One region of the Luteibacter sp. 9133 genome, then DNA from elsewhere that is predicted to be linked to it. Evidence: predicted binding sites of a transcription regulator. Region 1 holds the regulator's gene; the other holds the start of a gene.
What was found. The regulator FliA, encoded in region 1, starts transcription of late flagellar genes. The targets are predictions, from matches to a motif close to TAAAGTTTNNCNNNCNNNGGCCGATAA.
Positions count from the first base shown of each region.

Region 1 (4,209 bases):
GCAGGCCATCGACAACGCGATCCGTGCCTACGCGCCGCTGGCGCCGCAGACCGCGATTCTGACCAAGCTCGACGAGGCCCCGCTGATCGGCGGTGCCCTGTCGGCCGTCATCCGCCACGGACTGCCGCTGGACTACACCACGGATGGCCAGCGCGTGCCGGAAGACATCGCCTCCGCGGATGCGCGCAAACTCGTCTGCCTGGCCGCTCAACTCGTCAAGCAGCGCACCGACGAACCGGACGACGCGATTCTCGCCGACCGTTTCGGCTTCTCCACCGCGCCAGCCATCGCCTGACACCGGGAACTGAAGTAACGTGACCACGGCATCCGCATCCGCACACCCCTTCACGGCAGTGAATTCCTTCATGAACACACACGTCGATTCCACCCAGGCTGCTGGGCTCAACTGGCTCGCCGACCGTCGTCCCACGCGCAGCATCGCGGTGGCGGGCGGCAAGGGCGGCGTGGGCAAGACCACGGTGGCGGTCAACCTCGGCATGGCGCTCGCGATGGGTGGCCGTGACGTGGTCCTGCTGGACGCGGATCTGGCCATGGCGAACATCGACGTGCTGCTGGGCCTGCAGCCCACGCGCCATCTGGGCCACATGCTCGAAGGCGAGTGCCGCATCGAGGACCTGATCCTCCACGCCAACCACGGCCTGAAGGTGATCCCGGCGACCTCGGGCGCGCGCCGCATGGCGCAGCTGCCGAATATCGAGCACGCCGCCGTGATCCGCGCCTTCGACGAATACCCGGTCGCCCCCGAATATCTGATCGTCGACACCGCCGCCGGCATCTCCGACAGCGTGTCGATGTTCGCGGCAGCCTCCGACGAAGTGGTGGTCGTGGTCTGCGACGAGCCGGCCTCGCTGACCGACGCCTACGCGCTGATCAAGGTGATGAGCCGCGAGTTCGACGTGAACCGCTTCCGCATCGTCGCCAACATGGTCCGCCATGCGCAGGAAGGCCGTCAGCTGTTCGAGAAGCTGGCCCGCGTGACCAACCGCTTCCTGGACGTGTCCCTGGATTTCATGGGCATGGTTCCGCACGACGAGTACCTGCGTCAGGCCATCCGCCGTCAGGCGGCCGTGGTCGACGCCTGGCCGAGCAGCCGCTCGGCGGTGGGATTCAAGAATCTGGCCCGGTCGGTCGATACATGGGGTGAACCCGAACCCCGGGTGCAGGGTCGCATCGGCTTTTTCGCCGAACGGAACCACATGGGGGGAGGGCTGCCGCTGTGAGTGTCGCTAGCGAATACCTTGAAATCACTAGAGTTCCAGCGGATCAACTGGTTAAAACGCATGCACCCCTGGTGCGCCGGATCGCCTATCACCTGATGGGCCGCCTGCCGCCAAGCGTGGACGCGAATGACCTCATGCAGGCCGGAATGATCGGACTGCTCGAGGCCGCAAGAAATTACTCGCCGACTCGCGCGGCCAGCTTCGAGACCTATGCGGGCATCCGCATTCGTGGCGCCATGCTGGACGAACTGCGCAAGACGGACTGGACCCCGCGCTCCGTCCACCGGAAGTTGCGCGAGGTGGCTGAAGTAACGAGGCAGATCGAGAACGAAACGGGTGGCGACGCCGAAGACGCGGAAGTGATGAAGCGGCTGGGCATCGACGCCATGGAGTACAACCAGATTCTGGCCGACGCGGCGAGCGCGCGGTTGCTGAGCCTCACGGCGCCGGAAGGCGACGAAGGCGCGGCGATCGACGTCGCGGACCCCGACGCCTCGGGCCCGGAAGGCAACTTCGAGAAGAACGGCCTGCGCGACGCGCTGGCGCAATCGATCGACGGCCTGCCGGAACGCGAGAAGCTGGTGATGTCGCTGTACTACGATGAAGAGCTCAACCTGAAAGAAATCGGTGTGGTACTGGGTGTGAGCGAGTCGCGCGTGTGCCAGATCCATGGTCAGGCCCTGATTCGCCTGCGTGCACGCATGACGGGTTGGAAAGACAAGCAGTGACGGCATCGCGGTGCCGTCGCCGGTAAAGAAAAAGCACGTGGCGGAGAGCAGTTTTGGACAAGAACATGAAGATCCTCGTGGTGGACGACTTTTCCACCATGCGGCGCATCGTCAGGAATCTCCTGGTCGAGTTGGGTTTCACCAACACGCTCATCCAGGAAGCCGAAGACGGTAACGCGGCGCTCGCGTTGCTGCGCTCGCAGCCGATCGACCTCGTCGTCACCGACTGGAACATGCCCAACATGACGGGCATCGACCTGCTTCGCGCTATCCGCGCCGATGCCGGTCTGAAGTCCTTGCCGGTGCTGATGGTGACCGCGGAAAACAACCGCGATCAGATCATCGCCGCCGCGCAGAGCGGTGTTAACGGCTACGTCGTCAAGCCTTTCACGGCGGTCACGCTGAAGGAAAAGCTCGACAAGATCTTCGAACGACTCGCCGCGGCTGCGGGCTAAGGGAATAACGATGAATACGATGCTCTCCCCCGGCCAAGAGGTCGTCCCCGAACTGCGCGAGCTGCTCGAGGCCGACGACGGCGCCGCCTTCGAAAAGGCACTCGACAACCTGATCCGCAGCCGCGAGCAGCACCTGTTCCTGGCGCTGGGCCACCTTGCGCGCGACCTGCACGAATCCGTGCGCCGCCTCGCTTCCGACATTTCGACCGACGGCGTGCCGGGCAACATGAGCGATGCGCGCAAGCATCTGCGTGACGTGCTGGAAATGAGCTCGACCGCCGCGCACCGCACGCTGGACTTCAGCGAAAAGCTGCGTCCGCAGGCCCAGGCGCTGGCGAAGCAGGCCGACGAAGTGCTCGTGCTCGATCACGCCGATCCGGCGTTCGGCGCCAATGCCACGGCGCTTGCCGTGCGCGTGGGCGATTTCGCGCAGAGCTGCGACATCGGCCTGGGCGAAATGGTCGAAGCCCAGTCGTGGCAGGATCTTTCCGGTCAGCGCGTGGCGCAGGTCGAAGCGTTCATGGCCAAGGTCGAGTCGTCGCTGGTCGAGCTGGTCCGTCTGACCGGCTCGCTCGCGGGCGGCAATGCGCCGGCCGCGGACAAGGTCAGCCAGGACGAGGTGGATCGCCTCCTCAGCGAATTCGGATTCTGAGCCCGCTATGAGCGTGGAGCTGGACAACGAGCTGCTCAACGTCTTCCTGATCGAAGCGCGCGAACTGCTCGAGAGCCTGGGCGAGCAGCTCGTGGATCTCGAAGCGTCGCCGAACGACACGGAGCTGCTGAACGCGGTCTTCCGTGCGTTCCACACCGTGAAGGGCGGTGCGGGCTTTCTTGGGCTCAATCCCATGGTGGAGCTGTGCCACCGTGGCGAAGATCTTCTGAACGAAGCGCGTAACGGCACGATCGTGCTCAACGCCGCCTTCATGGATGCGCTGCTCGAGTCGCTCGACCTGCTCAACGACATGATGCGCGCCGCCGATGGCGGCGTGCCGATCGAGCCCGCGCCGCGTTCGCTGCTCGACCGGCTGCTGATTCCCGGTCGTGCCGTATCCGCGGCTCCCGTTGCCTTGGCGGTACCGATCTCTTCGCCGGTCGCGGCACCTTCCGCGCCGAAAGCGTACGACCCGATCGAAGATGAATTCGAGGCGATGCTCGACGCCGCGCGCACCGACCGTGCGCCGGCACCGGCCTCGTCCGCGACGATCAACGATGACGAGTTCGAAGCGCTGCTCGATTCGTTGTACGGCACGGGGGCGCCAGGCGCGGACAGCGCAGCTGTTTCCGCATCGGCACCGACGCCCGCACCCGTGGTCGCTGCCGCACCGTTGCCGTCGAACAACGACGCGATCAGCGACGACGAATTCGAAGCCTTGCTGGATTCCCTTCACGGCACGGCAGCGCCGGGTGCGGTCGGTGGTGCGGCGCCTGTTGTCGCATCCACGCCTGCGCTCGCCGTGGTTCCCGTCGCTGCACCCGCACCGCCGGCAGTGGCTGCTCCCGCAGCGAAGGCCGCGCCCGCCGCGGCTGGCGAAAAGCGCGCCGCGTCCGCCGCCGACACGACGGTTCGCGTCGACACGCATCGTCTCGACAGCCTGGTCGACGCCGCGGGCGAGCTCGTGCTCGTACGCAACCGCCTCACCAGCCTCGCACCGCGCGGCGGCAACGATCCGATGGAACGTGCCATCGGCGAGCTGGAGCGCGTCGCGGAAGACTTGCAGAACGCCGTGCTGCGCATGCGCATGCAGCCCGTCGGCAAACTGTTCTCCCGTTTCCCACGCATCATTC
Region 1 covers NZ_JUHO01000001.1:3,176,944-3,181,152, reverse strand. The annotation lists gene flhF (flagellar biosynthesis protein FlhF) at 1-295, shown strand, start outside; gene FA87_RS13800 (P-loop NTPase) at 366-1,241, shown strand; gene FA87_RS13795 (RNA polymerase sigma factor FliA) at 1,238-1,969, shown strand; gene cheY (chemotaxis response regulator CheY) at 2,023-2,424, shown strand; gene FA87_RS13785 (protein phosphatase CheZ) at 2,435-3,076, shown strand; gene FA87_RS13780 (chemotaxis protein CheA) at 3,084-4,209, shown strand, end outside.

Region 2 (4,209 bases), 1.8 Mb from region 1:
CGTCGGCATCGAAAAAATCGACACCCTGATCAATCTCGTCGGCGAACTGGTCATCACGCAGTCGATGCTGACCCAGTTCAACGACGGTGTGGATGCCTCGCAGCTGGAAATGTTCCGCCAGGGGCTGGCCCAGCTGGGTCGCCATACGCGCGAACTGCAGGAAAGCGTCATGAGCATCCGCATGCTGCCCATCAGCACGGTGTTCAACCGCTTCCCGCGTCTGGTCCGCGACCTCGCGCAGAAGCTCGACAAGAAAGTCGTGCTCGACATGCGCGGCGAAACCACCGAACTCGACAAGACGGTGCTGGAGAAGATCGGCGACCCGCTGGTGCATCTGGTCCGCAACGCGATCGACCATGGCCTCGAAGTACCGGCTAAACGCCAGGCCGCTGGTAAGGGCGATACGGGCACGCTGCGTATGGAAGCCTTCCACCGCGGCGGTTCCATCGTGGTCGAAGTGGCCGATGACGGTGCGGGTCTGAATCGCGAGGCCATCGTCGCCAAGGCGGTCTCGCGCGGCATCATCGCCTCGGGCGATCACATGTCCGACGACGCCGTGGCCGACCTCATCTTCGAAGCGGGCTTCTCCACCGCCGCCGCCACGACCGACCTCTCGGGTCGTGGCGTAGGCATGGACGTGGTCCGTCGCAATGTCATGGACCTGGGCGGTACGGTCAGTATCCGCAGCGTCGAGGGCAAAGGCACCACCTTCACCATCACCTTGCCGCTGACGCTGGCGATCATCGACGGCCTGACGGCCGCGGTGGGTGAAGAAACCTACATCGTGCCGCTGGTTTCCATCGTCGAATCCGTGCAGGTGAAGCCGGATGCGATTCGCAGCGTGGCGGGCGGCGGCGAGCTGTTCCGCTTCCGCGATCACTGGCTGCCCATCGTGCGGCTGTTCGACGCGTTCGGCTGCGCCGGTCAGCGCCGTGCCATCGACGACGGTATCGTCATCGTGGTGGAAGGCGAGGGCAGTCGCATCGGTCTGTTCGTCGACGAACTCATCGGCCAGCAGCAGGCGGTGGTGAAGTCGCTGGAAGCCAACTATCGCCGGGTCACCGGCATCTCCGGCGCGACGATTCTGGCCGACGGCTCCGTCGCGCTGATCGCCGACGTCGCCGGGCTGGTGCGTCTGCAGGCGCGTCGCAAGGCAGCCTGATCGCCGTGGGTTGAACGGGGTCGCGCGCAAGGCGCGCTCCTACAGCCGCCGGCCATCCCCGCCGCGCGGTGCCCCATGCGTTAACACCGTGCTGTACTCCCGTGCGGTGGCCCGTGCGGCACCCCGTCAGGTATCCCCGTGCGGTGTACCGCCGCGCGGTAGGAGCGCGCCCTGCGCGCGAAAAGCCGACAAAGCAATGAAGCGGCACCCCCGGTTCCCCATTCCGGCTCCCCATCCCCGACTGTCCCACCCCCATCACGCCCCCACACCCCACCGGATGCGGCACCGCAAAATTGCCCCTCAAGTCCCCACCGGAATAGCCGATACCCCAAGGGAAGGGGTCCCGAACCGCCGATCCGATCCGCCGTGGGAACGACATGAATCAAGCAGCCAATACCGCCATCGACGCGTCCGACGAGGCCGCGCAGTACCTGACCGTCAACCTCGGTAACGAGGAATACGCGGTGGATATCCTCGCCGTCCGCGAAATCCGCGGCTGGACACCGGTGACGCGCATCCCGCAGGCACCGTCCTATGTGCTGGGTGTGCTGAACCTGCGCGGCGCGATCGTGCCGGTGCTCGATCTTCGCCTGCGCTTCAATCTGGCGCGCGAGGAATACACCGCCACCACCGTGACCGTCATCGTCATGGTCAACGGCCGTCAGTTCGGCGTGGTGGTCGATGCCGTCTCCGACGTGGTGGAGGTCGCTCCCGGCGGCATCCGTCCGGTTCCCGACATGGGCACCACCGTCGATACCGAATACCTGAAGGGCCTCACGTCCGTCGGCGAGCGCATGGTGTTGCTGCTCGACGTCGACCGTCTCCTGCAGCCGCAGGACGCCCAGATGCTGGAAGCCGCGCTGGCTTCCACCGACGTCAAAGCCGTCGCCTGAGCGTAGAGGCGCCGTGGCGGCTTCGGTCGCCGTGGCGTGAGATGCCCGGTTTGCCACTGCCGCACTTTGCCGATTGGAATCGCAATGAATAAGTTCAAGTTCAAGATGCCCGCCCTGACCGTCCGTGGACGCCTTTACGGTGTGCTCGGTCTTTTGGGCGTCATGCTGATCGGCGGCGCCGCCGTCGGCCTCGGTGCCATGTACTTTCAGAACGAAGGCCTGCGCAAGGTCTACGAGGAAGAACTCGTTCCGTCCGAGATGCTCAGCCAGGTGAGCACGCGCGCCCTGATGGCCTTCGTGGTCATGGGTGAAGCCGCGGCGAAGGTGTCCGAGAAGGATCAGGTCAACCAGAAGCTTGCCGAGTTCCAGAAGCTCCAGGACGAGATGGCCAAGCTGAAGGACGATTACAAAAAGATGCCGATGTCGCCGGAGATCAAGAAGCTCTACGACCGCTGGCAGTCGTCCAACGACGAGTACAACTCGGCCAAGAACGACATGCTCGACGCCCTCAAGCAGGGTGACGAGGGCGCGCTCGACGTCATGGAGATGTCCGTCCGCCCGATCCTCATGGATCGTCAGGCGCAGCTCGCCAAGCTGGTCACCGCCAAGCGCGACGAAGCCGCGGCGATCTATGAAAAGCAGGCCGCCCAGTACAAGACGATCCGTGCCTTCTGCATCATTGCGCTGTCGCTCGGCCTGATCGTCAGCCTGCTGATCGGCGTGCTGGTGATCCGCTCGATCCTCCGCACGCTGTCGGTCACCGTGAACGTCGCCAACCAGATTGCCGAAGGCAAGCTGGGTCACGACGTGCAGGTCACCCGTCAGGACGAACTCGGCCAGCTGCAGGGCGCGTTCCGCGCGATGGACGAGCGCCTCAGCGCCATCGTCACCGAAGTGCGTCACGGTTCCTCGTCGGTCAGCACCGCCGCGCAGCAGATCTCGCGCGGTAACGACGACCTCTCGCAGCGCACGCAGGAACAGGCGTCCAGCCTGGAAGAAACCGCTTCGTCGATGGAAGAAATGACCTCGACCGTCAAGCAGAACGCCGAGAACGCCAGCCACGCCAACCAGCTGGCCCGCGGTGCACGTGAGCAGGCGGAGAAGGGCGGCGAAGTCGTTGCCCAGACCGTTGTCGCCATGCGCGAGATCAACAGTTCCAGCAAGAAGATTTCCGACATCGTCAGCCTCATCGACGAAATCGCTTTCCAGACCAACCTGCTGGCGCTCAACGCCGCGGTCGAAGCCGCGCGTGCGGGTGAGCAGGGTCGCGGCTTCGCCGTGGTCGCTACCGAGGTGCGTAACCTCGCCCAGCGTTCGGCGGGTGCGGCCAAGGAAATCAAGGGCCTCATCAACGACAGCGCGAGCAAGGTCAAGGCCGGTTCCGAGCTGGTCGACCAGTCCGGTAAGGCGCTCGCCGAGATCGTCGAGAGCGTGAAGAAGGTGACCGACATCGTCGCCGAGATCGCCGCCGCCAGCTCCGAGCAGTCGGCCGGTATCGACCAGGTCAACCACGCCGTGCTGCAGATGGACGAGATGACCCAGCAGAACGCCGCACTGGTGGAAGAATCCGCCGCCGCCGCCCGTGCCATGCACGAGCAGGCGACCGAGCTGAGCCGTCAGGTGTCGTTCTTCCAGGTCACCGGTACAGTGGCTTCCGCACCGGCCGCCAGGGCGCCGCGCAAGGACGCCACGCAGGAGGAGATGGAAACGGTGTTCGCCGCGGTGCGCAGTACGCCGGACGCCCCCGTGCGTCCGTCGCGTCCCGCCGAGTCGGCTGACTCCGGCGTTTGGAAGGAGTTCTGATCGATGAATGCGCTCGTCAACAACGGCGACAGCGTCGTACCGGCGAGCGCAGCGGGCCCGAGCCTGGGCGACGCGGACTTCGCCTTCCTTCGCGACTTCGTGCTTCAGCATTGCGGTATCTCGCTAGGCGAGCATAAGCGCCAGCTGGTCCAGGGGCGTCTGCTCCGCCGGCTGCGCACGCTGCGCCTCGACGGTTTCTCGGCGTACTGCGATCTGCTTCGTCGCGATCCGGACGGCGAACTGGGTGAACTGGCCAGCTGCATCAGCACCAACGTCACCTCGTTCTTCCGTGAGATGCACCATTACGACCTGCTCGTGGACGAGCTCCTGCCACGCTGGCTTGAAGAAAAG
Region 2 covers NZ_JUHO01000001.1:1,327,350-1,331,558, forward strand. The annotation lists gene FA87_RS05705 (chemotaxis protein CheA) at 1-1,162, shown strand, start outside; gene FA87_RS05710 (chemotaxis protein CheW) at 1,540-2,055, shown strand; gene FA87_RS05715 (methyl-accepting chemotaxis protein) at 2,140-3,858, shown strand; gene FA87_RS05720 (protein-glutamate O-methyltransferase) at 3,862-4,209, shown strand, end outside.
Region 2: a site for FliA is predicted at 1,463-1,489, ahead of FA87_RS05710 (chemotaxis protein CheW). Genes of this name have one in related genera too.